3 regions of the Streptomyces sp. NPDC079141 genome follow, and region 3 is predicted to be linked to each of the others. Evidence: riboswitches for the same ligand, from Rfam matches in the RefSeq annotation. Region 3 holds a riboswitch; each other region holds the start of a gene.

What was found. Region 3 has a riboswitch for cyclic di-AMP ahead of AB0Q90_RS40130 (M23 family metallopeptidase). Riboswitches for the same ligand answer to the same signal wherever they lie in the genome.
Positions count from the first base shown of each region.
Region 1: another riboswitch for cyclic di-AMP. It lies ahead of AB0Q90_RS41475 (M23 family metallopeptidase); the one in region 3 lies ahead of AB0Q90_RS40130 (M23 family metallopeptidase).
Region 2: another riboswitch for cyclic di-AMP. It lies ahead of AB0Q90_RS22900 (transglycosylase SLT domain-containing protein); the one in region 3 lies ahead of AB0Q90_RS40130 (M23 family metallopeptidase).

Region 1 is NZ_JBFBLP010000033.1:8,263-18,436, reverse strand. It holds gene AB0Q90_RS41500 (asparagine synthase-related protein) at 1-1,467, opposite strand, end outside; gene AB0Q90_RS41495 (MFS transporter) at 2,162-3,586, shown strand; gene lhgO (L-2-hydroxyglutarate oxidase) at 3,647-4,864, shown strand; gene trmB (tRNA (guanosine(46)-N7)-methyltransferase TrmB) at 5,036-5,854, shown strand; gene AB0Q90_RS41480 (PrsW family intramembrane metalloprotease) at 5,929-7,311, shown strand; gene AB0Q90_RS41475 (M23 family metallopeptidase) at 7,402-8,427, opposite strand; cyclic di-AMP (ydaO/yuaA leader) riboswitch at 8,439-8,596, opposite strand; gene AB0Q90_RS41470 (PP2C family protein-serine/threonine phosphatase) at 8,830-9,894, opposite strand; tRNA gene AB0Q90_RS41465 (tRNA-Met) at 10,155-10,174, opposite strand, start outside.
Region 2 is NZ_JBFBLP010000008.1:176,537-186,710, forward strand. It holds gene fahA (fumarylacetoacetase) at 1-709, opposite strand, end outside; gene AB0Q90_RS22890 (hypothetical protein) at 885-1,508, opposite strand; gene AB0Q90_RS22895 (HAD family hydrolase) at 1,676-2,500, shown strand; gene AB0Q90_RS22900 (transglycosylase SLT domain-containing protein) at 2,497-2,973, opposite strand; cyclic di-AMP (ydaO/yuaA leader) riboswitch at 2,979-3,181, opposite strand; gene AB0Q90_RS22905 (CocE/NonD family hydrolase) at 3,432-5,426, opposite strand; gene AB0Q90_RS22910 (polyprenyl synthetase family protein) at 5,675-6,685, shown strand; gene AB0Q90_RS22915 (CHRD domain-containing protein) at 6,840-7,730, shown strand; gene AB0Q90_RS22920 (sigma-E factor regulatory protein RseB domain-containing protein) at 7,972-9,144, shown strand; gene AB0Q90_RS22925 (ABC transporter ATP-binding protein) at 9,155-10,135, shown strand; gene AB0Q90_RS22930 (ABC transporter permease) at 10,122-10,174, shown strand, end outside.
Region 3 is NZ_JBFBLP010000026.1:70,580-80,753, reverse strand. It holds gene AB0Q90_RS40140 (pitrilysin family protein) at 1-859, shown strand, start outside; gene AB0Q90_RS40135 (pitrilysin family protein) at 856-2,244, shown strand; cyclic di-AMP (ydaO/yuaA leader) riboswitch at 2,437-2,601, shown strand; gene AB0Q90_RS40130 (M23 family metallopeptidase) at 2,614-3,378, shown strand; gene AB0Q90_RS40125 (GntR family transcriptional regulator) at 3,567-4,262, shown strand; gene AB0Q90_RS40120 (HPr family phosphocarrier protein) at 4,421-4,702, opposite strand; gene AB0Q90_RS40115 (GNAT family N-acetyltransferase) at 4,879-7,785, shown strand; gene AB0Q90_RS40110 (DUF5998 family protein) at 8,002-8,589, shown strand; gene AB0Q90_RS40105 (nucleotide pyrophosphatase/phosphodiesterase family protein) at 8,589-9,782, shown strand; gene AB0Q90_RS40100 (thymidine kinase) at 9,834-10,174, shown strand, end outside.

The sequences.
Region 1 (10,174 bases), on a different contig from region 3:
AGCGAGTGCCTCGCCGGTCAGCCAGCGCGCCGCTGGGCCCGGTCTGGCCCAGGCGAGCGCCGCGAGCGACGCGCCCACGGCGCCTCCGGGGTCGTCGAAGCGGCGTTGCAGCAGGCGCTCGGCCAGGGCCTCAAGGCCGGTGCGGTAGGGCGTGCGCGCGAGCTTGCGTGCCGCGCCGTACACGCGCGCGGGGACCAGCACCGAGCCGTCGGCCTTGGCGAGTGCGGCGACCGGGCGCACCAGGTGGCGGCGCTTGCGGTCCATCAACAGGTCGGTCAGGCGCGCGGGATGGGCGTCGAGGACCTGGCGGGCGCCGTAGCCGGTGAAGTGGTCGGCGCTGCCGGCCGCCAGCCGCGCCCGGTGCCGGGCCGCCGTCACCAGGGACGGTCCGGGCTCGTCCGTGAGGGGGCCGTCGAGGTCGGCGTACGGGAGTGTCTCCTCGCCGCCGGTCACCACGACGTGGTGCAGCCGCGGATTGGCGGCGAGGGTGCCCGCCCGCTCCAGCTCGGCCTCCCTGCCGCCCACGGCGAGGTCGTTGAAGGTGACCGCCAGCAGCCGCTCCCCCGCGCCCGTGCCGTGCCCCAGGACCGTGCCCGGCATGCCCGGCAGGCCGGCGGCGAGCAGCGCCAGCGTGCCGGAGGCCGGGCCGCCGGACAGGTCGGCGCCGATGCCCGGAACCGGCATCCCGCGCGCGGCACGCCGTTCGGCGGGCCCCATCCCCGGGACCGGCCCGGGGTCGATGTCGGCGCCGGGGACGTGCCGGGGCGCGGACAGCCGGGCGCGCACCGCCTCCACGAGGGCGTCGCGCACACCGTCGACCGCGCTGTCCGGGTCGGCCGAGGGGGCCGCGACCGCGAGGGAGGCGACCGGCTCGTACCCGGCGATCTCCCGCGCCCCGGCGCGCAGGATCAGCGCGTGCCCCGGCGGAATGCGCCGTACGCCGTCGTAGGGGGTGGAGTCGTGCAGGGCGGCCGGTACGTCGGGGGCGGCCAGAAGCGCCGCCAGGTGCCCGAAGTCGAGGTTCGCCTCGATGAGGTCGGCGAGCGGCAGCGCGGCCGTCGAGTACGCCGTACCGCCGGCCCAGGGGGTGTAGAACACCGGCCGGGCGCCCGCCAGATCGCCGCACACCATGACCCTGCGGCCGACCTGGACGACGGCCGTGTAACTGCCCGGCCAGGCCGTCAGATGCCGAAGTGCCCCTCCGCGCGCGGCGAACAGTCCGACCCGCAGCTGCTCGTCGCTCGCCCCGCAGGTACCGAGGACGGCGATGCGGTTCTGCGCGTCGGCCTTCACCACACGCACCTCGTCCGGACGCCAGTCGCCGACCGCCCACAGGGGATCAGGATCGCCCCACAGGAGTTGGGACCCCACCGGGTGCACGGTCTCGCCGTCGTGCCCGGTGGCCCCCGCGGAGCCGATCTCGGCGGCTCCCGCGGCGGTGCTGCTCCATCCCACCAACCACCGCATCGACGCCTCCACAGCCTGTGGACAACCAGTGCACCGCACGAACCGGTTCACCATGCTGCCATGAAGGACGCGCTGTGGAGGGGCGGTGGAGCCGCTTGAGATCCGCTAAATGCGCCCCCGTGGGCGCCCCCGTGCCGGGCCGAACACCCGGGCGGGACAAGGGAACCGCCCCGCGCCTGCGACGCGAATGCGCCCCCGATTCGCTCCCCCAGGACACCCTTCGCGCCCTCAAGTTCCGTGGTGGGAGCGGTATTCACCCCTGAGAGGCGGGGTCGATTTTCAGCCAAATCGGCAGACCGAAGCCAGCGTCGGACACGCTCCGTACAGGCCCTGCGCACTACTTGGCGTGCGCGCAGTCCGAGGGGCGGGACTCGCCCCCCGGACCGTTCCGCCGCCCGCGGGGATGGAGGCGGCGGTGTCCCCCAGCCCACTGGATCCAGTACAGCGGGCCGACCCACGCGCGTTCCATGGAAGCGCTCCCCGGATGGCCGGAGAAGAGCGCACGCACGGGCGCACGGCCACACAGCGGGAGCACAGCGCAACCGTCCGTACCTGAACCGCACTTCAGTACGGACCACAATCCCGCCATCCGGAACAATGCCCCTTAACGCTTGGGATGCGGCGAACTACGCTGGGTTTACGAATGCCGCGTGGTTATGCCAGCGCGGCAGCCGTCTGTGTCGAGGGGTGGCGCATGTCCAGGGAGCAACGCGGGCCGAACGAAAAACTCGGCGCCGTTCTCGCCCTCGCGGGAATCAGCAACGCAGGACTCGCGCGACGCGTCAACGATCTTGGCGCTCAACGCGGGTTGACTCTTCGCTACGACAAGACGTCGGTGGCGCGCTGGGTGTCCAAGGGCATGGTGCCGCAGGGCGCCGCGCCGCACCTCATCGCCGCCGCCATCGGCCAGAAGCTCGGCCGCCCGGTGCCGCTCCACGAGATCGGCCTGGCGGACGCGGATCCCGCACCCGAAGTGGGCCTCGCCTTCCCCCGTGACGTCGGCCAGGCGGTGAAGTCGGCCACGGAGCTCTACCGGCTCGACCTCGCCGGCCGGCGTGCCGGCTCCGGCGGCATCTGGCAGTCGCTGGCCGGATCCTTCGCAGTCAGCGCATACGCAACGCCCGCCTCACGGTGGCTGATAACCCCGGCCGACAGCTCGGTGGCGCGCGAGGTGAGCCCGTCCGAGGGTTCCGGCGCACCGGCCAAAGTCGGCCACAGCGATGTGCAGAAGCTGCGGGAGGCAGCCGAGGACGCCAGGCGCTGGGACTCCAAGTACGGAGGCGGCGACTGGCGTTCGTCCATGGTGCCCGAGTGTTTACGGGTGGAGGCGGCGCCGCTGCTGCTCGGCTCCTACTCCGACGAGGTGGGCCGGGCACTGTTCGGTGCGAGCGCGGAACTGACCCGGCTGGCCGGGTGGATGGCCTTCGACACCGGTCAGCAGGAGGCCGCGCAGCGGTACTACATCCAGGCACTGCGGCTCGCGCGCGCGGCGGCAGACGTGCCCCTCGGGGGGTACGTCCTCGCGTCGATGTCGCTGCAGGCGACGTACCGGGGCTTCGGCGACGAGGGGGTCGACCTCGCCCAGGCCGCACTGGAGCGCAACCGGGGCCTGGCCACCGCCCGCACCATGAGCTTCTTCCGTCTGGTGGAGGCACGCGCACACGCGCGCGCGGGTGACGCGCAGGCGGCGGGCGCCGCGCTGAAGGCGGCGGAGGGCTGGCTGGAGCGGTCGAGGGAGGGTGACAACGACCCGTCCTGGCTCGGCTTCTACTCCTACGACCGCTTCGCCGCGGACGCCGCGGAGTGCTACCGCGACCTGAAGGCGCCGCGGCAGGTACGGCGCTTCACGGAGCAGGCGCTGTCGAAGCCGACGGAGGAGTTCGTGCGGTCGCACGGACTGCGGCTGGTCGTCTCGGCGGTGGCCGAGCTGGAGTCGGGCAACCTCGACGCGGCGTGCGAGCAGGGCGTGCGGGCGGTGGAGGTCGCGGGGCGCATCTCCTCGGCGCGCACCACCGAGTACGTGAAGGATCTGCTGCACCGGCTGGAGCCGTACGGGGACGAGCCCCGGGTGGTCGAGCTGCGGGAGAGGGCCCGGCCCTTGCTGATGGCTCCGGCGTAGGACTTCCGCCTCCGGGTTTGAAGGCATTGTCAGTGGCGCAGTGCACTATCGAAGCCGGAGGTGGAACGCGTGCGGAAGATCGCTTACGACTGTGACGTGCTCGTGGTCGGCGGGGGGATCGTCGGGCTGTCCACCGCGTATGCGATCACGCGGGCCGCGCCGGGGACGCGGGTCACCGTGCTGGAGAAGGAGGCCGGGCCCGCCCGGCACCAGACCGGGCACAACAGCGGGGTGATCCACAGCGGGATCTACTACCGGCCCGGCTCGCTGAAGGCGCGGTACGCGGTGCGCGGGGCCGCCGAGATGGTGAAGTTCTGCGCCGAGTACGACATCGACCACGCCGTCACCGGGAAGCTGATCGTCGCGACCGAGCGGGCGGAGCTGCCGCGGCTGCATGCGCTGGTGCAGCGCGGGCGGGAGAACGGCATCCCGGTGCGGGAGCTGGGCCCGGCGCAGATCGAGGAGTACGAACCGGAGGTGCGCGGGCTCGCCGCCATACATGTGGGGACCACCGGGATCTGTGACTTCGTGGGGGTCGCGCGGCGGCTGGGCGAGGCGTCCGGGGCGGAGATCCGGTACGGCGCCGAGGTCGTACGGGTGGATCGGCGGCCGTCGCTCGGGGTTGCCGTTCTCACGGCCGGCGGGGACGTCGTCCGCGCGCGGGTGCTGGTGAACTGTGCCGGGCTCCACTGCGACGAGATCGCGCGGCTCACCGGGGACGAGCCGGGGATGCGGATCGTGCCGTTCCGGGGGGAGTACTACTCGCTGGCGCGGCCCTCGCTGGTGCGGGGGCTGGTGTATCCGGTGCCGGATCCGGCGTTTCCGTTCCTCGGGGTGCATCTCACGCGCGGGATCGACGGGGATGTGCACATCGGGCCCAATGCGGTGCCGGCGCTGGCTCGGGAGGGGTACGGGTGGGGGGTCGTGCGGCCGCTTGAGCTGGCCGGGACGCTCGGGTGGCCGGGGTCCTGGCGGATGGCTCGGCAGCACTGGCGGTACGGGGTGGGGGAGCTGCGGCGGTCGGTGTCCAAGGGGGCGTTCACGGAGGCCGTGCGGCGGTTGTTGCCGGTGGTGGAGGAGGGGGATCTGGTGCCTGCGGGGGCGGGGGTGCGGGCGCAGGCGGTGTTGCGGGACGGGACGTTGGTGGACGACTTCTTGATTCGGGAGGGGGCGCGGGTGGTGCATGTGCTGAACGCGCCTTCGCCTGCGGCGACCGCTTCGCTGCCGATCGGGCGGGAGGTTGCGCGGCGGGCGTTGGGGGTGCTGGGCGGGGTGTGACGGGCCGGGCTCGGGTGCGCCAAGGGTTTCTCGCCCCCGCCGCCCCTACCCGTCCTCCAGGGGCTCGACCCCGCCCAGGGGCTCCGCCCCTGGACCCCATCGGCCTGAACGGCCTCGTCCTCAAACGCCGGACGGGCTGGTGGGTCCTCCTCCCGTAAAATCAATCCCACTGTGTCTGACTCCATCAACGCCCCCGAAACCCCCCAGCCCCCCGCCCACCGGCCAGGGGTGTCCATTCGGCATACCCGGGACAAGGGGGAGCCGCGGTTTCCTGATGGGCCCAAGGCTGATCCGGCCGGGTCGCACTTCGAGCGGCGGATTCGGAGTTTTCAGCCGCGGCGGAGTCGGGTGACGGCCGGGCAGGCGGACGCGTTGCAGCGGCTGTGGCCGAAGTGGGGGCTGGACATCGACGGGCAGCGGGTCATCGACCTGGGTGAGCTGTTCGGGAACGACAACCCCGTCGTGCTGGAGATCGGGTTCGGGATGGGCGAGGCCACCGCGCAGATGGCCGCCGCGGATCCAAGGACCAACGTGCTCGCCGTGGACGTACACACCCCTGGGCAGGGCAATCTGCTCAACCTCGCCGATCACCATGGTCTGTCGAACGTCCGCGTCGGCAATGGCGACGCCATCATCCTGCTGCGCGAGATGCTCGGCCCTGACTCGCTGGACGGTCTGCGCGTGTACTTCCCGGACCCCTGGCCCAAGAAGCGGCACCACAAGCGGCGGCTGATCCAGCCCGAGTTCCTCAGCCTCGCCGCGACCCGGCTCAGGCCCGGCGCGATCGTGCACTGCGCGACGGACTGGGAGCCGTATGCCGAGCAGATGCTGGAGGTGCTGACCGCGCATCCGGAGTTCGCGAACACCCAGGCCGACGGCGGTTTTGCGCCGCGTCCGGAGTTCCGGCCGCTGACCCGTTTCGAGGGCCAGGGACTGGACAAGGGACATGTGGTGAACGACCTGCTCTTCCGCCGCGTACAGCACGCATAACGAACCCCCCACCGGCGCCTGAGTCCAGCTCGCCCTCCTGCGGGCTGCGCCCTTCCCTCGTTAGGGTCAATGCCGTGGCCACCTGTCCCCCGTACCCGACGCAGCCCACCGGTCCCGCCGGCGGCGCACTGCGGCACGCGCACTGGTGGCAGCGATGGGGGTCCCCCCGAGACCGAGCGCAGTCGAGGGCTTGGGGGAGGGTGCGCTACGGCGCGCTGATCACTCTTCTGACGCTCTCCGGGCTGGTCATCCTCGCCCTGGTGCGCGAGCAGACCGGCACGCAAGGGTTCCTGGTCGGTCTCGGCCTCGCCGTCCTGCCCGTGCCGCTGCTCATAGCCGCCTTCCGCTGGCTGGACCGGGTCGAGCCGGGCCCGTGGCGGAATCTGCTGTTCTCCTTCGCCTGGGGCGCCTGCGCGGCGGCGCTGATAGCGATCGTCGCCAACAGCTTCGCGACCAGATGGATAGCGACGGCCACCGCCGATCCGTCCAGCGCGGACACCCTCGGGGCGACCGTCATAGCGCCGATCGTGGAGGAGTCGGCCAAGGCCGCCGCCGTACTGCTCGTCTTTCTCTTCCGGCGGCGCGACTTCACCGGGATCGTCGACGGGGTGGTGATAGCCGGGGTCACCGCCACCGGCTTCGCGTTCACCGAGAACATCCTCTACCTCGGTACCGCCTTCGGTACCGACCAGCTGACCGGCGACTCGGGCATCGCCTCCGTCACCGCGGCGACCTTCTTCGTGCGCATCGTGATGTCGCCCTTCGCGCACCCCCTCTTCACCGTCCTCACCGGCATCGGCTTCGGCATCGCCGCGCTCTCCGGCGACCGGCAGCGCTGGCGGCGTGTCCTGCTGCCGCTGTCCGGGCTGCTGCTCGCCATGGGCATGCACGCGATGTGGAACGGCTCGTCCACGTTCGGGCCGTACGGCTTCTTCGCCGTGTACGCGGCGATCATGGTGCCGGCCTTCGGGCTGCTGACCTGGCTGGTGATCTGGACGCGGCAGCGCGAGCTGCGCACCGTGCGGGAGGAGCTGCCCGCCTACGCCGTCGCCGGGTGGCTGACGCCGGGCGAGCCGTTCGCGCTGGCCTCGATGCGGGCGCGGCGCCTGGCCCGGCAGTACGCGCGGCGCCACGCCGGGAAGCGGGCGGCGCGGGAGGTGGCGCAGTACGAGGCGTACGCGACCTCCCTGGCGTTCCTGCGGCACCGGGGGCGTCGCGGACGCGCGGGCGCCGACTTCGTCGTACGGGAACGGGAGCTGCTGCACGAGCTGTGGCGGCGCCGGGAGATCGCCCGCCCGGCCCTCGACCACGCCGCCCGGGTCAGCGCGCCGCCGGTGGCCGCACCGCCCTGGCCGGTGCACGGCGTGCACGGCGTGTACGGGTATCCGGCGCAGCCCGCCTACCCCGCGCAGCCTGCGTACCCCGCCTATCCCGCGTACAACCCGTACCGGTCGTAGGACAGCTCACCGGCCGTGCCACGCGAAACCGGCAGCCCTGACGTCGGGGGGTGAGCGTCAGGACTGCCGGGGTTCAGTGAGCGCGTGCGTTCAGGGGGTGAGGCCCTTGCTGCGCAGCCAGGCCAGCGGGTCGATGCCGGAGGTGGAGCCCTCGGGGTGGACCTCCATGTGCAGGTGCGCCCCGGTCACGTTGCCGGTCGCGCCGACGCGGCCGATGACGTCGCCCGTGGTGACCTTCTGCCCGACGCTGACGCTGATCGACGACTGGTGGGCGTACCAGATCTCGGTGCCGTCCTCCAGGGTGAGCACCGTCTTGTAGCCGTAGGAGCCGTCCCAGCCGGCCGAGGTGATCGTGCCGGTGTGCACGGCCTTGATGAGCGTGCCCGTGGGCGCCGCGAAGTCGAGGCCGGTGTGGTACCCGGAGGACCACAGCGAGCCGGCCTGACCGAAGGTCGAGGTGATCGTGTACGAGGAGGTCGGCAGCGCGAACTGCTTGGCGAGGGCGGCGAGGCGCTCGGCCTCGGCCTTCTCGCGGGCCTCCTCCTCGGCCTTGGCCTTGGCGGCGGCGGCCTTGGCCTCCGCCTCCTTCTCGGCCTTCTCCGCGGCTTCGGCGGCGGCCTTCTCGGCGGCAGCGGCGGCGGCCTCGGCGGCCTTGGTGTCGACCTGGTCCTGCTGCTGCTCGGCCTGGGCGATGATCCGGGCGCGCAGCGCCTCACCGGCGTCGGCGGCGCCCTGGTCGGTGTCGGTGGAGGTGACGCCGATGTTGCTGAGCGGGGTGGCCTCGGTCGCGGGGGCCTCGTCCGCGGAGTCGTTGATCAGCGGCAGGTCGGGCATGGTGATCGCGACCGGCGGCTTGCCGGACTGCGCGCTGGCCATGCCGCCCGCGCCGACGGCGGCTATGACGCCGACGCCGAGAACCGTGGAGCTGCGGGCGAGTCCCCCGCCGCGCTGCTTGGCGACCCGGTGCTTGCCGCGTACCGGGCGAATGGATTCCGCGGTCGGGTTCCACTCCTCCCACGGGCCCTCGTCGGTGCGGTAGCCGCCGTAGCCGAAGGTGTCGTCACTTCGCTGGCTCGGCACGAACGGGGCTTCAGGGGCAGGGCGGTTGGACGCCACGTGGGCGTGCTCCTTTCCTTCCTTCTCGCCTACCGGGTTAGCTGACGGGTTCGGAGCAGGAAGGTCTCCTACGCGCGTATATCAGCCGCTTCCGCATGGCTGACTACGCCCGATTCACCCCAAGTTGGTGGTTCCCCGGTTCCCTTGCAGGATTCGGCGCGTGCGCACGGAGCCGACTCTTGTGACGGCTGGGACGACCGCGCTGCGTTATCGAACGTTAATAGACCCGGGGCTCGGATTCCAAGCCGTTCCACTTGATCGTTAACGTTTTCAGCCTGGACTTTCGGGTCACCGGGGGTCTAAATCGGGCGAGTTGGCCAAGGCTCAGGAGCCACACAGGTAATGACGGTATGTCAGTTGTTATGCGGAGGGCGCCCACGCGATCACCCCCGGTGACAACGATCAAGGGCGGCGTACGGCCAGCAGTGCCATGTCGTCCGTCATGCCGCCCCCGGAGTGCAGGCGCACCTCATCGGCGAGGGTGGCAAGAAGTGTGCGGAGCTCGGGGAAGGTGCGGCCGGTGAGCCGCTGCTGGGGGTCGTAGAAGGCACCGTGCCGGTCGCGGGCCTCGGACAGGCCGTCGGTGTAGAGCAACAGGGTGGCGCCGGCCGGGAAGACGGCCTCCGCCGCGCGGTCGGGCCAGCTGCCGAGGTCGCCCATGCCGAGCGGCAGGGCGGGCTCCGGGGCCGGCAGCGGGCGCAGGGTGCCGTCGGCGTACAGCAGCAGCGGGGGCGGGTGGCCGCGGTTGACGATCCGTACGGCCCCCTCGCCGTGCGGGATCTCGGCGAGGACGGCGGTGGTGAACCCCTCGAAGGCGTCGGTGCCCTCGCGCCGGGTGCCCTCGCGCGCCAGCGCCCGCTCCAGCCGCTGCGCGACCCCTTCCAGGCTCGCCTCCTGCTCGGCGGCCTCCCGGAAGGCCCCGATGACTACGGCGACGGCGGCCACCGCGCCCATCCCCTTGCCGCGCACATCGCCGACCACGAGCCGTACGCCGTACGGGCTGTCCTGCACCGCGTACAGATCGCCGCCGATGAACGCGTCCGCCTGCGCGGCCTCGTAGCAGGCCGCGATGTCGAAGCCGCCGATCCGTTCGACGGGCCGGGGCAGGACGGCGCGCTGGGCGGCCTCGGCGATCTCGCGGGCGGAGGCGAGCCGTTCGTCACTGCGGCGCACGAGCTGGTTGATGAGGACGGCCAGGACGGAGACCGTCGCCACGGTGACCAGCTCGGTGACCGCCTCGACCTCGAAGACGATGTCGAACCTGATGTGCACCGCGAGAACGACCAGGATCGACAGGACACCCGTGAGCACGGTGCCGCGGCGGGAGAAGAGCGGGGCGGCGACCAGGGGCGCCGCGGTGAAGAAGGGGGCCGCTGAGAAGGTCTCCGGGGTGGTGTAGTCGTAGACGGCCCCGCCGACGATCAGCAGGGCGGGCAGCAGCCGGACGAAGGTACGGGCGTACGAGATCCGCCGCCGCTCGCCGGGGCCGGGGCCGGCGTCCTCGGCGAGGGTGCCGGCATAGGGCGCCTCCTCGTCCACGTCACCACCAGGCCGCACCAGTCGTCTCCCACCATGCACGCCCGCCCTCGGCGGTCACCGTCCCGTCCGTCCAGGGTTCACGGAGCGGGGGCGGGGGGCGAGCGGTGAGGGCCGACCGGATGACCGTGCGCGCACGGGAAAAACACCGAGGGCCGGAACCCTTTCGGATTCCGGCCCTCGGCCTTCAGTAGCGGGGACAGGATTTGAA
Region 2 (10,174 bases), on a different contig from region 3:
ACTCCCAGGCCTGGATGTCGCGGGCGGACCAGTCGTTGAGGAGGCACAGGCCGAAGACGTGCTCCCGGAAGGAGGCGAGCTCCACCGGCCGGCCCATCTGCGAAGGCACCCCCACGACGAAACCGACCTCGGCCTCGATGTCCAGGCGGGCGGACGGGCCGAAGACGGGTGCCGCGTCGGCAGGGGCCTTGTGCTGGCCCGAGGGCCGTACGACGTCCGTTCCCGACACGACGACCGTGCCGGAGCGGCCGTGGTAGCCGATCGGCAGGTGCTTCCAGTTCGGGGTGAGGGAGTCCGCGGCGTCGGGGCGGAACATCTGGCCGACGTTCCTTGCGTGGTTCTCGGAGGCGTAGAAGTCGACGTAGTCCGCGACCTCGAAGGGGAGGTGCAGGGTCACCGAGGACAGAGGGTGGAGGAGGTGCGCGACGGCCTCCTGGTGGGACGGCACCGTCACCCACGCGGTCAGCGCGCGGCGCACGTCGGACCAGGCCGTGCGGCCCGCGGCCAGCAGCGGGTTGAGGGTCGGCCGGGCGAGCAGGGAGGCGTACGGGGAGTCGAGCGCCAGCGCCGCCGCGCCCGCGTCGAGGACGTGGTCGCCGAGCCGTACGCCGACCCGGGGCGCGGCGTCGGAACCGGGGACGGAGAAGACACCGTACGGAAGGTTGTGCGGGCCGAAGGGGTCGCCCTCGGGGACATCAAAGGGGGGCATGGGTGCTGCCTCACTCTCGTGCGTGCCACGGGTCCGTGTCGTCGCCGCACACGTTACGGGTGGGGCGGCCGTCTTGGGCAGTGCCGAAGGAGGGGGGCCGGGGCCAGGCGCCGAAGCGCCCCGCCTGCTGCTGGCCGGGGCCAGTCATCGATACGGCCGCCCGCCGCCGCCCGCGTCAGTCGTCGAAGTGGCCCGCCTCCCGCTGCCAGGTCAGGAAGTCCTCGATCAGTTCGGGCGGGTTGGCGGCCTCCGTGGCTTCGACCTCCCAGCCGGGGCAGTACATGTCGAAGACCACGACGGGCAGCGGGCGGCCGAAGACGCGCTGGATCGGGCCGTCGGCATGCAGATGGCGGGCGAGGTCGATGCAGGCGTCGGCGAAGTGGACCTGGAGCAGTTCGCGCTTGGCGTCGGTCGCGTCCTCGTCCTCCGCCTCCCCTTCCTCCGCCTCCTCCTCTTCGTCCTCCTCGAACCACAGGCCGAGGTGCCTGACCTCGTCCTCGTACAGAGACGCGCCGACCGGGTCCTCGGGCACGTTGCCGAGCGTCTCGAAGCCGTCCAGGAGCCAGCAGGCGTAGTTCCAGCGGGCCTCGCCCGGGTCCTCCGGGTGCCGTTCCAACTCGTACTGGGTCTCCGTGTTGTAGCCGATGGCGACGTACGGGCGGCGGTCGTCGTCGTCGACGCGCCAGATGCGGAAGGACAGCGCGTATATCTCGGGCTTCAGCTCCTCCGGGAAGCGCTCCAGAATGCCGACGGCGGCATCCCGGAGATGCGTCGAGAAGGTCCTGCCCTGTTCCGTCATGCCACTTGCCCCTCTTCCGTCAGCACAGTGCTCCCATCTCACCACCGATGGGAGGGAAAAGCTGATCGTGACAGGGGAGTTGGGAGCGGCGGGAGGGGCGGCGGAGGACGCCGTGGTCGTCCGGTTCGCGCTGAGTCGCAGGGGCGTCCTGTCCGTATTCTCTGATCATGGCCGCACCCATCGCATATTCACTCATCGCCACCGATCTGGACGGAACGCTGCTCCGAGGCGACGACACGCTCTCCGACCGGTCGCTCGGCGCGCTCGCGCGGGTGGCGGCGGCCGGTGCCCGGCATTTGGTGGTGACGGGTCGGCCGGCGCCGAGAGTACGGCCGTTGCTGGACGACCTCGGCAGCACGGGGCTCGCGGTGTGCGGGCAGGGCGCGCAGGTGTACGACGCCGGCGCGGACCGGCTGCTGTGGTCCGTCACCCTGGACCGGGAGCTGGCCGAAACCGCGCTCGGCAAGATCGAGGCCGAGGTCGGGCAGGTGTACGCGGCGGTCGACCAGGACGGAGTCGACGGGCTCACGCTCATCGAGCCCGGCTATCTGATGCCGCACCCCACGCTGCCCGCGGTACGGGTGGGGCGCCGTGACGACCTGTGGTGCGAGCCGATCAGCAAGGTGCTGCTGCGCCATCCCGACCTGTCCGACGACCAGTTGGCGGCGACGGCGCGTTCGGTGGTCGGTTCCCTCGCGACCGTCACCATGTCCGGCCCCGGGACCGTCGAACTTCAGCCATGCGGCATCACCAAGGCGACGGGGCTCGCGCTGGCCGCCGAGTATCTGGGGCTCGGCCCGGACCGGACGATCGCCTTCGGCGACATGCCCAACGACATCCCGATGTTCGACTGGGCGGCCCACGGCGTCGCCATGGCCAACGCCCACCCCGAACTCAAGGCGGTCGCCGACGAGGTCACGCTGTCGAACGAGGACGACGGCATCGCCGTCGTCCTCGAAAGACTCTTTCCCCAGGCCTGGGACAGGCCTTAGTAGGCGCCCCACACGTTGTCGATCGAGCCGTACCGCTGGGCGGCGTAGTTGCAGGCGGCGGTGATGTTCGCGACCGGGTCGTAGGGGTCGTAGGACGTGCCGGACACGTGGTACGCCTGGAAGGTCGGGTCGATGACCTGGAGCAGGCCCTTGGACGGGGTGCCCGCGGCGGCGTTGGAGTCCCAGTTGTTGATCGCGTACTGGTTGCCGGAGGACTCCCGCATGACGTTGCGGTAGATGCCGTCGTACGTGCCGGGGATCCCGTTCTGGGCCATGACCTGGAGGGATGCCCGGATCCAGCCGTCGAGGTTGTTGGCGTACCCCAGCGAGGCGGCGGTGGTGACGGTCGGGGTGGCCGCGGAGGCGCTGGTCGCGCCGATGAAGGGCAGCGCGAGCACGGCGGCTCCGGTGCCGAGGACGGCGAGCTTACGGGCGACGCGGCTGGTGCGACGGTGCTGAGCGGCAGCAGGCATGGCGAAGTTCCTCTCCGTCGCCTGCGAGGTGAGCTGTCGGGTTCGGGCGGGAGCTGCCCGGCCGCGCACATGAAGGGCGCGACTTCACCCCAAGCCGTACCGGTGTGTCCGAAGACGCCCGGTCCGGCGACTTACCTGGGTCCCCCGCTCCTGCCGTACGAAGATCTCGGTGGAGCCGGGCGGCGGCAGGATTCGGCGTCCGCCCGACAGGCCGGGAACGTATGCGAGAGCACATGTCCGGAACAAGTACCGGATTCACATATCGAGCGGTTTGATCTTTGCGCAACGGATGCGTGGTGGTTGAACCTTTGCGGTCGCCAAGCCTCAACTGACGGCCCGCAAAGGGTCGTACGGCGAAGCCTGTGTGACGCCTGTGCGGGTGCGGGCGTGAGTCAACTCACGCGCATGCGGAAGCATCCCGAATCGGGCAAAAAGGCTATTCGTCCCCTAAGTGGCAGTCAGCCCGCCGTCCGTGGAATCCGCTTCTCCCACGTCCGGTGGAAGACCACCTCTCCGCCCTCCGTGCAGATCACCTCGCTGGAGGTGACGAAGTCCGTCGCCTCGCAGGTGAGCTCCGAACGGGTCCGGACGGTCGTGTCCCACGCGAGTTCCGGGCGGTGCAGCCGGATCGACCACTCCGAGCGGGCCCGGGCGGACAGGGGATCGGAGCCGCGGATCGTGTACGTCTCCAGCGCGTCCTCGGTGAACTCAAGACCGTCCGGGTACACGCGCGTGCCGCCGTTGCGCGGGTCGACCTCCAGCCGCCACTCGTCCTTGGCCACGTCACGCACGACCAGCCGCTCGGGGCGCGGTTCGTCCAGGGTGATCGGGTAGTTCACGCCGATGGGCTCGGCCTGTTCCGGCTCCTCGAATGCCACGCTCGAAGAGGCCTCACGCGCGCGTACCGGCAGTTCCAGGAAGCTGCCCGCGGGGTCCAGGGTGAAGCCCGCCGCCGACTCCGGCTGCGGCCAGATCCACGGCCAGTACGCCGAGGACACCGCGAGCCGGATGCGGTGGCCGGCCGGGAAGGCATGGCCGATGCCGTTCAGCTCGAAGGAGACGTCCTGAGTGGCGCCCGGCTCCCACGGCACCGCCCGGTCGCGGCCGAGGCGGGCGGAGAGGTTCAGCACCCCGCGCGTGACCAGCGTCGAGGAGCCGTCGGGGGCCACGTCGCACACCCGGGCGATCACCTGCCCGCGCGGCACCTCCGAGGTCAGCCGCAGCCGCACCCGCGGTCTGCCCAGCGCCCAGGTCTCCTGGCCCACCGCGAACTCGAAGCAGGCCGAGCGCGCGTCCTCCTCCCGCTGGTCGGGCGGCAGATCGGCGTCGTTCCCGGACGGCAGGAAGCGACCGGCGTCGAGGCCGGTCTGCATCGGCGAGCGGACGAGCGCGGGGGCGCCCTGGAGGGCGTACGTCACGGTCCGCACGTTCGGGGAGGGCCAGGCGGGCTCGCCGACCCAGCGGCCCGGCAGGGTGTCGTAGACCGTGGCCGGCGGGTGGGAGTCGCTGACGTAGGAGCGCAGGAGGGGTTCCCGCATCGCCCCGGTGTCGGTGCCCTTCAGCCAGTGGTCCCACCAGCGCAGGGTCTCCTGGAGGAAGCCGATCGCCGGGCCGGGCGGCAGGCCGCGGTCGGGGTACTGGTGCGACCAGGGCCCGATCAGGCCGCGCACCCGGTCGGCGGGCAGGTGTTCGACGAGCCGGAGCACCGTGTCGCGGTACGGGTCGTGCCAGCCGCCCACCGCCAGGACGGCCGCGTCGATCGCGCCGTAGTCCTCGCGGACGCTGCCGTGCCGCCAGTAGTCGTCCCGGGTCTGGTGGCCGAGCCAGGTGTGCAGGAACGGTTCGAGCGTCTCCAGGCGCTTGAGCCACATGTCGCGCCAGCTCCCGCCGACGTACCTCGGGTCGGGCGGCCGGGAGGCGAAGGCCAGCAGGGTGGCGGCCCACGCGTGCATGTCCACCCCTAGGACGGAACCTCCCAGGTAGTGCGCGTCGTTGTCATAGCGATCGTCGCCGGAGCAGACCGTGACGATCGCCTTGAGGGGCTCGGGCGCCAGAGCCGCGATCCGGAGGGAGGTGAAGCCGCCCCAGGAGATGCCGAACATGCCGACGCCGCCGTCGCACCACGGCTGCGCGGCCAGCCAGTTCACCACCTCGACCCCGTCGGACAGCTCCGTCGCCGAGTGCTCGTCCGTCGGGATGCCCTCGCTGTTGCCGTGCCCCCGGACGTCCACCCGGACGGAGGCGTAGCCGTGGCCGGCGTACCAGGGGTGGCGCTGGAAGTCGCGCGGAGCGGTCGAGTCGGTCAGGCGGTGCGGGAGGTATTCCAGGAGCGCCGGTACGGGCTCGTCCGTCAGCGGGCGCCACACGCGCGCGTACAGCAGGGTGCCGTCGGCGAGCGGGATCCAGAGGTCGTCGTGAGTGGTCTCGAAGGGGAAGGACGTACGGATGCGCATCGGTGTGATCCCGTCTTCACATCGACTGCGGTTTGAGACACGCTCCACTATCTCCACGTAAGTCGATAGATGTCCGTTCTTATCAGGTGATCAAAAACATAACCGGCGTGATCCGATACCGCCCGCGGTGGACGGGTGGGCGGCAGCGGTGATCGAAACGTGACCGGATACGCTGACTTGAGTGATGGCAGCGACCTATCGACAAACCGCGTAACCGCCGGTAGACACCAGCAGACAGGAGACCCCTCGTGACCGTCGTCGGGCCGTTCGGGCTGAGCGTGCGGGACCAGGCTCTGGAAGCCGATGTCCAGGCCGGATTGGCGGCCGTCGAGGAGGGTTTGCTCGAAGCCACCAAGAGCGAGGTCCCCTTCATCACCGAGGCTGCCCAGCATCTCGTGCGCGCGGGCGGGAAGCGGTTCCGTCCGCTGCTCGTGATGCTCACCGCACAGTTTGGTGACCCGTACGCGCCGGGGGTCGTCCCCTCGGCGGTGGTGGTGGAGCTGACCCATCTGGCGACGCTGTACCACGACGACGTCATGGACGAGGCCGAGGTGCGGCGCGGCGTGGCCAGCGCCAACACCCGCTGGGGCAACTCGGTCGCGGTCCTCACCGGCGACTTCCTGTTCGCGCGCGCCTCGCACATCCTCGCCGACCTCGGTCCCGAGGCGGTCCGGGTGCAGGCCGAGGCGTTCGAGCGCCTGGTCACCGGGCAGATCCTGGAGACGGCGGGTCCGCAGGACGGCCGGGACCCGGTCGAGCACTACCTCGATGTGCTGGCCGGCAAGACGGGCTCACTGGTGGCGGTGTCGTGCCGGTTCGGCGCGATGATGTCGGGCGCCGACGAGACGGTCGTGGACGTGCTCACGCAGTACGGCGAGCGGCTCGGGGTCGCGTTCCAGCTCGCGGACGACGTGCTGGACATCGCGTCCGACTCGCGCGAGTCCGGGAAGACGCCCGGTACGGATCTGCGCGAGGGGATTCCCACGCTGCCGGTGCTGCGGCTGCGGGAGCGGGCGGAGCGGCTGGGCCTTGCCGAGGACATCGCCCTGTGCGAGCTGCTGGACTCCGATCTGACCGACGATGTGCGGCACGCGGAGGCGCTGGCCGCGCTGCGGGTGCATCCCGCGCTGGAGCAGGCCCGGCGGGACACCGTGCGGTATGCGGAGGACGCGCGGGCGGCGCTTGCGCCGCTGCCGGAGTGCGATGCCAAGGCGTCGCTGATGGAGCTGTGCGACGCGGTGGTGCATCGGGCGGGTTAGCCCTCTGCGGTTTGTGTGCAGTTCCCCCTGCCCCTGACCGCATCGCCGTGACCCGCATCACATTGCTGGACTGAGTTCAATCTCAGATCAACCCCGTATTCATGCCCAGAAGCCGACGCAGGGGGCGTCGGCCGGCAAACGGGGAGAAAACTTCATGCGCAAGAGTCTGATCGTCGCCGCCGTCGCCGTGGCCGCCGCCGTCGTTCCCACCTCGGCCTCGGCCACCGAGGACGGCGCCGTCGTTCTTGCGGCAAGCCTGCGCGGCGCCAACGAGGTGGGCGTCGTCGGAGACCAGGACGGTGCCGCGCTCCAGTTCGTGAAGGTCCACGGCGACCAGGTGTCCGTCGCCGTCAAGTGGCGCGGCACCGACCGGCCCACCGCGCTCCACCTCCACCAGGGCGCCAAGGGCACCAACGGCGGCGTCAAGGTCGACTTCACGAAACTGCTCACGGACAGCAAGGACGGCAAGAGCAGGAGCGTCACCGGCACGGTCGAGGTGAGCGACCCCGAGCTGCTCAACTCGCTGAAGACCGACCCCGGTTCGTTCTACGCCAACCTGCACACCGCCGAGTTCCCGGGCGGAGCCCTCCGGGGCCAGCTCCACAAGGTCACCGTCGCCGCCTTCGACTTCCACGACGCACTCGACAACTTCCAGGCGTCCGTCATCAAGGGCAAGCAGATCTACGAGTGCAAGCCGACCGCGGACGGCGGCACCGCCTTCGCCCAGCGGGACGTCAGTGCCCTGCTCGCCGGCCGTATCGCGCACTCCTTCGTCGCGCCCAACTCCGGTACGCCGCAGTGGATCGCGCCCGACGGCAGCGCGGTCACCGGATCGGTGATCAGCAGGACGCCCAACGGGGACGGGAACATCCCCGAACTGGACCTGAAGGCCACGCAGTCCGGCAAGCACCACGGTCTGCTCGCCGGTACGACCGAGATCCTCCGGCTGAACACCGTCGGCGGTGTCGCCCCGGCCGGATCCTGCGAACCGGGTGCGATCGTCGGCGTGCCGTACCGGGCGGACTATGTGTTCCTGCAGGGCTGAGAGTCCGCAGTCAGGGCGGCGTTTCCCGTACGACCCCTACGGGTCGGGGGAGGCGCCGCCCTCTCACGTCATACCCCAGGTGTACACGGAGTTGAGCCCGCGGTCTGACGCTTCCCTCCGGTCGATTTGGTCAGATGGAAACCACGGAAAACACCACTCCTCACCGATTCGGGTGAGAATGGCGGCTACGGGTGGACGCACGGGAGTTGAAAGCCGCCGCCGACACGGAGGTAGGGCACACATGGCACCGTACGAATCCGACGACAGCACGACCGGCGAGGCCGACGACCTGCGCGCCGGGCGGCGCAAGGCCGCGCGGTACGTCGTTCCGGTCGCGGTGGTGGGGGTGGCGGCGGCGACCATCGGGCTCGTTCCCGCGCTCGCCGACTCCGGCGACCCCGACCTGCCCGAGATCAGCGCGCAGCAACTCATCGAGAAGATCGCCGAGTCCGACGTACAGCAGCTGTCCGGCACGGTGAAGATCAGCACCGATCTGGGCCTGCCCGACCTCGGCGGGCTGGAGAGCTCGCTGGCCTCGGGGGCCATGGAGTCCGGTGAGGGCTCGTCCGCCGACCCGTCCACGAAGCTCACCGAACTGGCGACCGGCACGCACACCCTGCGCGTCGCCGTGGACGGCCCGGACCGGCAGAAGCTCTCTCTGATGGAGAACGCCGCCGAGTACAGCCTCATCCACAACGGCAAGGACGTCTGGGGCTACGACAGCAAGTCGAACGAGGTCTTCCACGGCACCGCCGCCGAGAGTGAGCACAAGGAGAAGGAGGTCCCGGCCACGCCGAAGGACCTCACCGAGGAGGCTCTGAAGTCGGTCGACGACACCACCTCCGTCACGGTCGACGGCACCGCACAGGTCGCCGGCCGGGACGCCTACCGGCTGCTCATCAAGCCGAAGCAGGACGACACCACGGTCGGCGCCATCACCGTGGCCGTGGACGCCAAGACCGGGCTGCCGCTGAAGTTCACGCTGACCCCGGCGAGCGGCGGCGCCGCCGTGGTCGACGCGGGCTTCACCAGGATCAGCTTCGCCGAGCCGGCCGCGTCGACCTTCGACTTCACCCCGCCGAAGGGCGCGAAGGTCACCGAAGAGGGCGAGGTCGCCCAGGAGGAGCACTCCGGGGCACCCCAGGCCCCCGAGGGTGAACCGAAGGTCATCGGCGAGGGCTGGAACTCCATCGCCGTCCTCGACACCGGCGGCGAGGGCATGCCCTCCGGCTCCGAGGTCGGCGGCGACATCGGTGGCTTCCTGGACTCGCTCGGCGACAAGGTGACGGGCAAGTTCGGCGAGGGCACGGTCTTCAAGACCCGCCTGGTCAACGCCCTGATCACCGACGACGGAACGGTCTACGTCGGCGCGGTCACCAAGGACGCGCTCGTCAAGGCCGCCAACGCCGGGTAATAAGGCACACATGAGCGACACGTCCGCCACGGAGCCGGAGCCGGAGCAGCACCCCGCGGGTGACGGCGTCATCGTCACCCGCGCGCTCACCAAGCGCTACCGCGGCGGGCAACTCGCCGTCGACGGCCTGGACCTGACCGTCCCGACGGGCAGTGTCTTCGGCTTCCTCGGCCCCAACGGCTCCGGCAAGACCACCACCATCCGCATGCTGATGGGGCTCATCGAGCCCACCTCCGGCACGGCGCGGGTGCTCGGGCAGCCCATGCCCCGCGCCACCCGCGCCGTCCTGCCGCACGTCGGGGCCCTCATCGAGGGCCCCGCGCTCTACGGCTTCCTCTCCGGCCGCGACAACCTGCTGCGCTACGACGCCGCCGACCCGACCGCCGATCCCCGCACCCGGCACACCCGCGTCGCGGCGGCGCTGGACCGGGTGGGCCTGACGGCGGCCGCGGCCAAGAAGGCCAGGGCGTACTCGCTGGGCATGAAGCAGCGGCTGGGGCTCGCCGCGGCGCTCCTCCAGCCGCGCCGGCTCCTCGTCCTCGACGAGCCGACCAACGGCCTCGACCCGCAGGGCATGCGCGAGATACGCACGCTGATCCGGGAGCTGGCCTCCGACGGCACGACCGTCTTCCTCTCCTCGCACCTCCTCGACGAGATCGAGCAGGTGTGCACGCACGCGGCCGTGATGGCCCAGGGCCGGCTCATCACCCAGGGCGCGGTGACGGACCTGGCGGCGGGCGCGCGGGGCCGGCTGGTCGTGACGACGCCGGACACGGCGGACGCGGCCCGGGTGCTGAAGGAGCAGGGGGCGGCCGACATCGTCGTCACGGAGGACCGGGTGACCGCGGAGCCGCCCGAGCGCGATCTCGCCGAGGTGAACGCCGCGCTCGTGACGGCGGGCGTCCGCGTGCGCGGCTTCGGCGTCGAACGGGCTTCCCTGGAGGACGCGTTCGTGGCACTGACCGGAGAGGGCTTCGATGTCGCAGGCTGAACTCACCCGCACGGCGGCGCAGCCCGAACCCGCCCGCGC
Region 3 (10,174 bases):
GATGGCCGACCTGGACGCGGCGACGCTGGAGGACGCGCGCGCGTTCTTCCGTACGTACTACGCGCCGAACAACGCCGTGCTGTCGGTCGTCGGGGACATCGACCCGGAGCAGACCCTCGCCTGGATCGAGAAGTACTTCGGCTCCATCGCCTCGCACGACGGCAAGCAGCCGCCGCGCGACGGCACCCTGCCGGAGATCATCGGTGAGCAGCTGCGCGAGGTCGTCGAGGAGGAGGTCCCCGCGCGCGCGTTGATGGCCGCCTACCGGCTGCCGCACGACGGCACGCGCGCGTGCGACGCGGCCGACCTGGCACTGACCGTCCTGGGCGGCGGCGAGTCCTCCCGCCTCTACAACCGCCTCGTGCGGCGCGACCGTACGGCCGTCGCCGCCGGGTTCGGCCTGCTGCGGCTGTCCGGAGCGCCCTCCCTGGGCTGGCTCGACGTGAAGACCTCCGGTGACGTCGAGGTCCCGGTCATCGAGGCCGCCATCGACGAGGAGCTCGCCCGGTTCGCCGAGGAGGGCCCCACGGCCGAGGAAATGGAGCGCGCCCAGGCCCAGTTGGAGCGCGAGTGGCTGGACCGGCTCGGCACGGTCGCGGGCCGCGCCGACGAACTGTGCCGCTACGCCGTCCTGTTCGGCGACCCGCAGCTCGCCCTCAGCGCCGTCCAGCGCGTGCTGGAGGTGACGGCCGAGGAGGTCCAGGAGGTCGCCAAGGCCCGCCTGCGCCCCGACAACCGCGCGGTGCTCGTCTACGAGCCGACCGTCCCCACCGAGACGGTCGCGGACGCGCAGGACGAGGACGTGGAGTCCCAGGCCACCGTGGAAGCAAGCGACGAGAACGAGGAGACGGCCAAGTGACCGAGCTCGCCACGATGGAATTCCACCCCCAGCCGCAGGCGGGCGAGGCCAGGCCGTGGGCCTTCCCGGCCCCCACGCGCGGGACCCTCGACAACGGCCTGACGGTCCTGCGCTGCCACCGCCCCGGCCAGCAGGTCGTAGCCGTCGAGGTGATCCTGGACGCCCCCCTGGACGCCGAGCCGGCCGGCCTCGACGGTGTCGCGACGATCATGGCGCGCGCCTTCTCCGAGGGCACCGACAAGCACACCGCCGAGGAGTTCGCCGCCGAGCTGGAGCGGTGCGGCGCCACTCTCGACGCGCACGCCGACCACCCGGGCGTACGGCTCTCCCTGGAAGTGCCGGTCTCCCGGCTGCCCAAGGCGCTCGGTCTGCTCGCCGACGCGCTCAGGGCGCCCGCGTTCGCCGACAGCGAGGTCGAGCGGCTGGTCCGCAACCGCCTCGACGAGATCCCGCACGAGCTGGCCAACCCCTCCCGGCGCGCGGCGAAGGAGCTCTCCAAGGAGCTGTTCCCGGTGACCGCGCGCATGTCGCGCCCGCGCCAGGGCACCGAGGAGACGGTCGCCGGCATCGACTCCGCGGCCGTCCGTGCCTTCTACGAGAAGCACGTACGCCCCGCCACGGCCACCGCGGTGGTCGTCGGCGACCTGACCGGCACTGACCTCGACGCGCTCCTCGGTGACACCCTCGGCGCCTGGACCGGCTCCCGGGCCGAGCCGCGGCCGGTGCCCCCGGTCACCGCCGACGACACCGGACGGGTCGTCATCGTGGACCGGCCCGGCGCCGTCCAGACGCAGTTGCTGATCGGCCGCGTCGGCCCCGACCGGCACGACCTGGTGTGGCCCGCGCAGGTGCTCGGCACGTACTGCCTCGGCGGCACCCTCACCTCCCGCCTGGACCGGGTCCTGCGCGAGGAAAAGGGCTACACCTACGGTGTGCGGGCCTTCGCGCAGGTGATGCGCTCGGCCCCGGACGGCTCGGGCGCGGCGATGCTCGCCATCAGCGGCTCCGTCGACACCCCCAACACCGGCCCCGCCCTTGAGGACCTGTGGACGGTGCTGCGCACGCTCGCCGCAGGGGGGCTCACCGACGCCGAGCGCGATGTCGCCGTGCAGAACCTCGTCGGGGTGGCGCCGCTGAAGTACGAGACGGCCGCGGCCGTGGCGAGCACGCTGGCCGACCAGGTCGAGCAGCACCTGCCCGACGACTACCAGGCCACGCTGTACCGCAGGCTCGCCGTGACCGGCACCGTGGAGGCCACCGCGGCCGTCGTGAGCGCGTTCCCGGTGGACCGTCTGGTCACGGTCCTCGTCGGCGACGCGGCGGCGATCAAGGAGCCGGTGGAGGCCCTCGGCATCGGTGAAGTGACCGTGGTGTCCGCGGAATAGAGGCACGCGCGCGCAGGGGCCCTGGTGACTGATGTGTCACCAGGGCCCCTTAATGTCCGAATTGAGTGAGAGGTTGCCTGTCTGACCTGTGGCATGCGCTACAAAAGCCGTGATCCGTTTGGGGATTGAAAGTTGTCCCCTTTAGCGTCATCCGGGCTGTCCGTCCGAGCAGTGCGCCGCGTCCGCGGCACCGGACAGTCATCGCCGAGTCCCCGTACGGCGCGAGCCAGGGGAGCCGGGGACCCATCGCAGTCCCTGGGGTGAATCGGACGCCCGCGCGTGTCGCGAGGGGGTCCGTAGGAGACCTTCCTGCTCCGAACCCGTCAGCTAACCCGGTAGGCGAGAGGGAAGGAAAGGATCAGCCACTACATGGCGTTCACGCGCGCCACCGGGAAGCACCGTCGTCCCAGCAGGATGCAGCGCACCACCGCCCGTGCGGCGGGCGTCGCGGCACTCACCACCACCGGCGTCATCGGCACCCTCGCCGCCCCGGCGCTCGCCGCGGAAGCCACCGCCGAGCAGACCGGCCTCACCCCGGTGATCACCATCGGCGACTCGATCGCCGACAAGATCGACGCCCAGGCCGCCGCCCAGCAGCAGGCCGCCGACGAGGCGGAGCAGCGCAAGAAGGCCGAGGAGGCCGCGCGCAAGAAGGCCGCCGAGGCGGCCAAGGAGGCCCGCGAGGCCAAGGAGCGCGCCGCGCGCGAGGCCGAGCGCAAGCGCCTCAACACCTTCGTCACCCCGATCGCCGGCTCCTACGTCTCCACCAGCTACAAGGCCGGCGGTGCCGTCTGGTCCTCCGGCAGCCACACCGGCGTCGACTTCCACGCCTCCAGCGGCACCTCCGTCCGCTCGGTCGGCATGGGCACCGTCGTCGAGGCCGGCTGGGGCGGGGCGTACGGCAACCAGATCGTGATCAAGATGAACGACGGCACGTACACCCAGTACGGCCACCTGTCGTCCATCGGCGTCTCGGTCGGTCAGACCGTCACCCCGGGCCAGCAGATAGGCCTGTCCGGCGCGACCGGCAACGTCACCGGACCGCACCTGCACTTCGAGGCCCGTACGACGGCGGAGTACGGCTCCGACATCGACCCCGTCGCCTACCTCCGCTCGCACGGCGTGAACGTCTGACGACAGGCAGCTCCACCTCCTGAAGCCCCGGCTCCCCGAGTCGGGGCTTTCGTCGTTTCTGCGCCCCGACTGTCCAAAAAATATCCATGGATTCCGGCCCGCCATCGGAAATTCCGGCTCACTGCAATAGAGTCACTGAACACGCGTCAATCGTCGACGTTTCACGGGGATTAAAGCGGAGGTCGGTCATGCGTATTCCGGCGCACTCGGTATGCACGGCGATCCGGGACGACATCGTCGCCGGTGTCTACGAGCGCGGCAGCCGGCTCACCGAGGAACTGCTCGCGCGCCGCTACGGCGTCTCGCGCGTCCCCGTCCGGGAGGCCCTGCGCACCCTGGAGGCGGAGGGTTTCGTGGTGACCCGGCGGCACGCGGGCGCGTGCGTGGCGGAACCGACCGAGCAGGAGGCCGCCGACCTGCTGGAGATGCGTACGCTCCTGGAGCCGCTCGGCGCCGCCAGGGCCGCCCAGCGGCGCACCGAGGCCCACCTGAAGGTGCTGCGCGGCCTCGTCAGGCTGGGGCAGGAGCGGGCCAGGCGGGGCAACAGCGAGGATCTGCGCTCCCTGGGCGGCTGGTTCCACGAGACGCTCGCCCAGGCCTCCGGCAGCCCGGCCCTGACCTCGATGCTGACCCAGCTACGCCACAAGATCGCCTGGATGTACGCGGTGGACGCGCCGGTCAGCCCCGCCGAGTCCTGGGCGGAGCACGGGGCGATCGTGGACGCGGTGGCGCGTGGTGACAGCGAGCGGGCGCGGGCGATCACGGCCCTGCACACCGAACGGTCGAGCGGCGTGCACCGGCTGCGCTTCCCCGGCGGGGGTGATCGCGCGGAGCGTGTGAGGAATTCGCAACATCCCGTAAACATGCCGAGCCTGCGGCATTAACACGGTGGCCGTATACAAAGAGATGATATTCGGCGGCGGGTAATTTCCGCTGCCATTTTTCAGGTGTGCCGTGAATTCCGGCGGCCGTCTGCCCGAAAACAGCGAAGCCGCGCCGGCAGGAAATGCCGGCGCGGCTTCACCGCTCATGCGAGGGGTGCTCAGACGGTCTCGGGGAGCTCCTCAAGACCCTCGGCGACCAGCTTCGCGAGGCGGTCGAGAGCGATGTCCGCGCCCTCGGCCTCGGAGGCGAGGACGATCTCCTCGCCGCCCTGGGCGCCCAGGCCGAGAACGGCCAGCATGGAGGCCGCGTTGACGGGGTTGCCGTCAGTCTTGGCGATCGTCACCGGGACGCCTGCGGCCGTGGCGGCTCGGACGAAGATGGAGGCGGGGCGGGCGTGGAGGCCCTCGGCCCAGCCGACGTTGACGCGGCGCTCAGCCATGTGATGCTGCCCTTCAGGTTCTCAGGTTGTCTAGACCAGTGTTCCACACGTGAAGCGTGCTCGGAACGGTCCTTCGTCCCGTTCCGTGTGGTCGTCGGACCGCGGCCTCGGTCCGACACTCGTCCTCCACAGACTGCCTCGCGCCGTTGTCGTACGCGAGCCGTACTCTGGGCCCCATGCAGAGCGCGTCGGACCGGCACGAGTACCCCGCCCACTGGGAAGCCGACGTGGTGCTGCGCGACGGCGGCACCGCGCGCATCCGCCCCATCACCGTTGATGACGCCGAGCGCCTGGTCAGCTTCTACGAGCAGGTCTCGGACGAGTCGAAGTACTACCGCTTCTTCGCGCCCTACCCGCGTCTGTCCGCCAAGGACGTCCACCGCTTCACGCACCACGACTTTGTGGACAGGGTGGGACTCGCGGCCACGATCGGCGGCGAGTTCATCGCAACCGTACGCTATGACCGCATTGGCGCCGACGGTATGCCCGCATCGGCCCCCGCCGACGAGGCCGAGGTCGCCTTCCTGGTCCAGGACGCCCACCAGGGGCGCGGCGTAGCCTCCGCGCTCCTCGAACACATCGGCGCCGTCGCCCGCGAGCGCGGGATCCGCCGCTTCGCCGCGGAGGTGCTGCCCGCCAACACCAAGATGATCAAGGTGTTCACGGACGCCGGATACACCCAGAAGCGCAGCTTCGAGGACGGCGTCGTACGCCTGGAGTTCGACCTGGAGCCCACCGACCGGTCGCTCGCCGTGCAGTACGCGCGCGAACAGCGCGCCGAGGCGAGGTCCGTGCAGCGGCTGCTGACGCCCGGCTCCGTCGCCGTCATCGGGGTCGGCCGCGCTCCGGGCGGCGTGGGCCGCAGCGTCCTGGGCAACATCCGGGACGCCGGGTTCACGGGCCGGCTGTACGCCGTGAACAAGGCCTTCCCCGAGGACCTGAAGGACGTCGACGGCGTGCCCGCGTACCGCTCGGTGCGGGAGATCGAGGGGCACGTGGACCTCGCGGTCGTGGCCGTTCCGGCCGACCAGGTCCCCGAGGTCGTCGGCGAGTGCGGCGAGCACGGCGTGCAGGGGCTGGTCGTGGTCTCCGCCGGATACGCCGAGAGCGGTCCCGAAGGCCGCGAGCGACAGCGCGAACTCGTCCGGCACGCACGCGCGTACGGGATGCGCCTCATCGGTCCGAACGCCTTCGGGATCATCAACACCTCGCCGGACGTCCGGCTCAACGCCTCCCTGGCCCCCGAGACACCGAGGCCCGGCCGGATCGGGCTGTTCGCCCAGTCCGGCGCCATCGGCATCGCCCTGCTGTCCCGGCTGCACCGGCGCGGGGGAGGGGTCACCGGCGACACGGGCGTGTCCACCTTCGTCTCCTCCGGGAACCGGGCCGACGTCTCCGGCAACGACGTACTCCAGTACTGGTACGACGACCCGGACACCGACGTCGTCCTCATGTACCTGGAGTCCATCGGCAACCCGCGCAAGTTCACCCGCCTCGCCCGGCGCACGGCGGCCGGCAAGCCGCTCGTCGTCGTCCAGGGGGCACGCCACGGCGGGGCCGCGCCCCAGGGGCACGCGGTACGGGCGACACGGCTGCCGCACGCCACGGTCTCCGCGCTGCTCCGGCAGGCCGGCGTGATCCGCGTGGACACGATCACCGAACTCGTGGACGCGGGGCTGCTGCTCGCCCGCCAGCCGCTGCCGGCCGGCCCACGGGTGGCGATCCTCGGGAACTCCGAGTCCCTGGGGCTGCTGACGTACGACGCGTGCCTCTCCGAGGGGCTGCGGCCGCTGCCCCCGCTGGACCTGACGACCGGGGCGTCGGCGGAGGACTTCCGCAAGGCCCTGTCGCGCGCGCTGGCCGACGACACGTGCGACGCGGTCGTCGTCACGGCGATTCCGGCGATCGGGGAGACGTCACCGGGGGACGCGGTGCTGGCGGAGGCGCTGCGGTCGGCCGCGGAGGAGGTGCCCGGGAAGCCCGTGCTGGTGGTCCACGTGGAACTGGGCGGACTCGCGGAAGCGCTGTCCGCCGCGGCGAGTACGGCACCCCAGGCAGGCTCCGGCGTCGTGGCCGAACGGGGCGACGCCGCACAGCCCGGCGCCGACGGGGAGCCGCCCCTCCACGCGGCCGGTCCCGGCGGCCCCGTGGATCCGACCGCCGCCACGGCGCCTGCGCCCCGGCAACAGCCGCCCGCCGCCGAGGAGCCCTCCGCGCGCGGCCGCCTCATCCCCGCCTACCCCGCCGCCGAACGCGCCGTCCGCGCCCTCGCCGAAGCCGTGCGGTACGGGCAGTGGCGGCGGGACGCCGCCGAGCCCGGGCGGGTGCCCGAGTACGAGGACATCGACGAGCGGAGGGCCGCCGCGCTGATCGACGGCCTCCTCGCGCGCGGGCAGGGCCTCACGCTCGGCACCGAGGAGACCTGCGAACTGCTCGGGACGTACGGCATCCACGTCCGCCGGGCCGTCCCCGCGCCCAGCCCCGACGCCGCCGCCGAGGCCGCGCGCGCCATCGGCTACCCCGTGGCCCTCAAGGCCACCGCCCCCCACCTGCGGCACCGCGCCGACCTGGGCGGCGTCCGCCTCGATCTCGCCGACGAGGAGCAACTGCGCCGCTCCTACACCGAGTTGACCGAGGCCTTCGGCACACCGGAGGAACTGCGGCCGGTGGTGCAGGGCATGGCGCCGCGCGGGGTCGACACCGTCGTACGGGCCGTGATCGACCCGGCGGCCGGGGCCGTGCTGTCGTTCGCGCTCGCCGGGGCCGCGTCGCAACTCCTCGGGGACATGGCGCACCGGCTGATCCCGGTCACCGACCGGGAGGCGACCTCGCTCATCCGCTCGATCCGGACGGCGCCCCTGCTGTTCGGCTGGCGCGGCTCGACGCCGGTCGACACTCCTGCGCTGGAGGAACTGCTGCTGCGCGTGTCACGGCTCGTCCACGACCACCCGGAGGTCGTCGCGGTGACCCTGGAACCGGTCGTCGTCGCTCCGCACGGCCTCAGCGTGCTCGGCGCCACCGTGCGATTGGCCCCGCCACCGGCCCGCGACGACCTCGGCCCACGGACGCTTCCCGCGTACTGACCGGGCCTGCCCGCGGCAAGGCGCCTCCCGGCGTACGGAGCGGGGCCTCCCGAGCACTCCCCGGACCTCCCCGCGTACTCACCCAGTGTGCGTGCGCACTCCCCGAGCCTCCCCGCGCACTCCCCGAGCCTCCCCCCGCACTCCCCGGACCTCCCCGCACACCGACCGCGGGCGAGCGGTGCCTCGCAGTCAGTGGGCCCCCGTAGGATGGGCATCATGGCCAAGACCAGTACGACGACCCAGGGGCTGCGTGCGGCGATCGAGCGCAGCGGCTACTACCCGGCCCTCGTGGCCGAGGCGGTGGAGGCCGCCGTGGGCGGCGAGCCCATCCGGTCGTACCTGGTCCACCAGGAGACGACGTTCGACCAGAACGAGGTGCGGCGGCACGTCACGGTGCTCGTCCTGACCGGCAACCGCTTCATCGTGAGCCACACCGACGAGCAGGCTGCCGACAGCACGTCCCCGACCCCGTACGCCACGACCTCCACGGAATCGGTCAAGCTCGGCCGGATCTCGTCGGTCGTGGTCAGCCGGGTCGTCGCCAACCCGGAGCAGTACCAGCCCGGCACCCTGCCCCGCGAGGTCGTCCTGACCATCGGCTGGGGCGCCGTCTCCCGCATCGACCTGGAGCCGGCCGCCTGCGGCGACCCCAACTGCGAGGCCGACCACGGCTACACGGGCAGCTCCACCGCGGACGACCTGAGCCTGCGGGTCAGCGAGGCCGGCGACGGCCCGGAGACCGTGCGGCAGGCGCTCGCCTTCGCGCAGGCCATCTCCGAGGCGACCGCGGACGTCACCCGCTGATGGCGCAGCCCACCGCCTGGGAGTCCCACCCGGAACCGCTCGCCGTCGACTCCGCGCCCCTGCCCGAGTACGGCAGCGGCTCGCTCGCCGACCTCCTGCCCACGCTGGCCGCGGGCATGGACGTACCGGGCATGACCGCAGCGATTCCGGAGCTGACCCCCGCCGACCGGAACTGCGTGTTCCTGATCGACGGTCTCGGCTGGGAGCAGCTGAAGGCGCACCCGGACGAGGCGCCCTTCATGAGCTCGCTCCTGAGCACCTCCCGCGGCGGCACGGGACGGCCGATCACCGCCGGCTACCCGGCGACCACCGCGACCTCCCTCGCCTCCGTCGGCACCGGCCTGCCGCCGGGCGCGCACGGCCTGCCCGGCTACACCGTGCGCAACCCCGACACCGGCGAGCTGATGAACCAGCTGCGCTGGCAGCCGTGGACCTCGCCGGGCCCCTGGCAGCCGTACCCCACCGTCTTCCAGCTCGCCCACGAGGCGGGTGTGCACGCGGCGCAGGTGTCGTCGCCCGCCTTCGAGACGACCCCGCTGACCAAGGTCGCCCTCAGCGGCGGCAGGTTCCACGGGCGGCTCAGCGGCGAGGACCGGATGGACCTCGCGGCCGAGCAACTGGCCGCAGGCGACCGCTCCCTGGTGTACACGTACTACGCCGAGGTGGACGGCGCCGGCCACCGCTTCGGCGTCGACTCCGACACCTGGCGCGGCCAGCTCATGTACGTCGACCGGCTCGTCCAGCGCCTCGCCGAACAGCTCCCGCCGCGCACCGCGCTCTACGTCACCGCCGACCACGGCATGATCGACGTGCCCTTCGACGAAGAGCACCGCATCGACTTCGACGAGGACTGGGAGCTGCGCGCCGGGGTCGCCCTGCTGGGCGGCGAGGGCCGCGCCCGGCATGTCTACGCCGTGCCCGGCGCCGCGAACGACGTCCTGACCTGCTGGCGCGAGGTGCTCGGCGAGCAGTTCTGGGTGGCCTCGCGGGACGAGGCGATCGCGGCGGGCTGGTTCGGCCCGCGCATCGACGAGCGGGTGTACGCCCGGATCGGCGACGTGGTCGCCGCCGCCCGCGACGACGTGCTGATCATCGCCTCCGAGCGGGAGCCGAAGGAGTCGGCGATGGTCGGCAACCACGGCTCGATGACCCCTGTCGAGCAGCTGGTCCCGCTGCTCGAAGTACGTTCCTGAAGCCCCCGCCCCCCCCGCCGACCCCCTCCGCCGAAAGGTGCTCAACTCCCCATGCCCGAGCTGGTGTTCTTCTCCGGAACGATGGACTGCGGGAAGTCGACGCTGGCTCTGCAGATCGAGCACAACCGCTCGGCACGCGGACTGGTCGGCATGATCCTCACCCGCGACGACCGCGCCGGCGAGGGCAAGCTGTCCTCCCGCCTCGGCCTGGTCACGAACGCGGTGGAGGTCGAGGACGGCATGGACCTCTACGCGCACCTCGTCGACCATCTCTCCCAGGGCGGCCGCGCGGACTACGTCATCGCCGACGAGGCCCAGTTCCTCGCGCCGGGGCAGATCGACCAACTCGCGCGCGTGGTGGACGATCTGGGCCTCGACGTCTACGCCTTCGG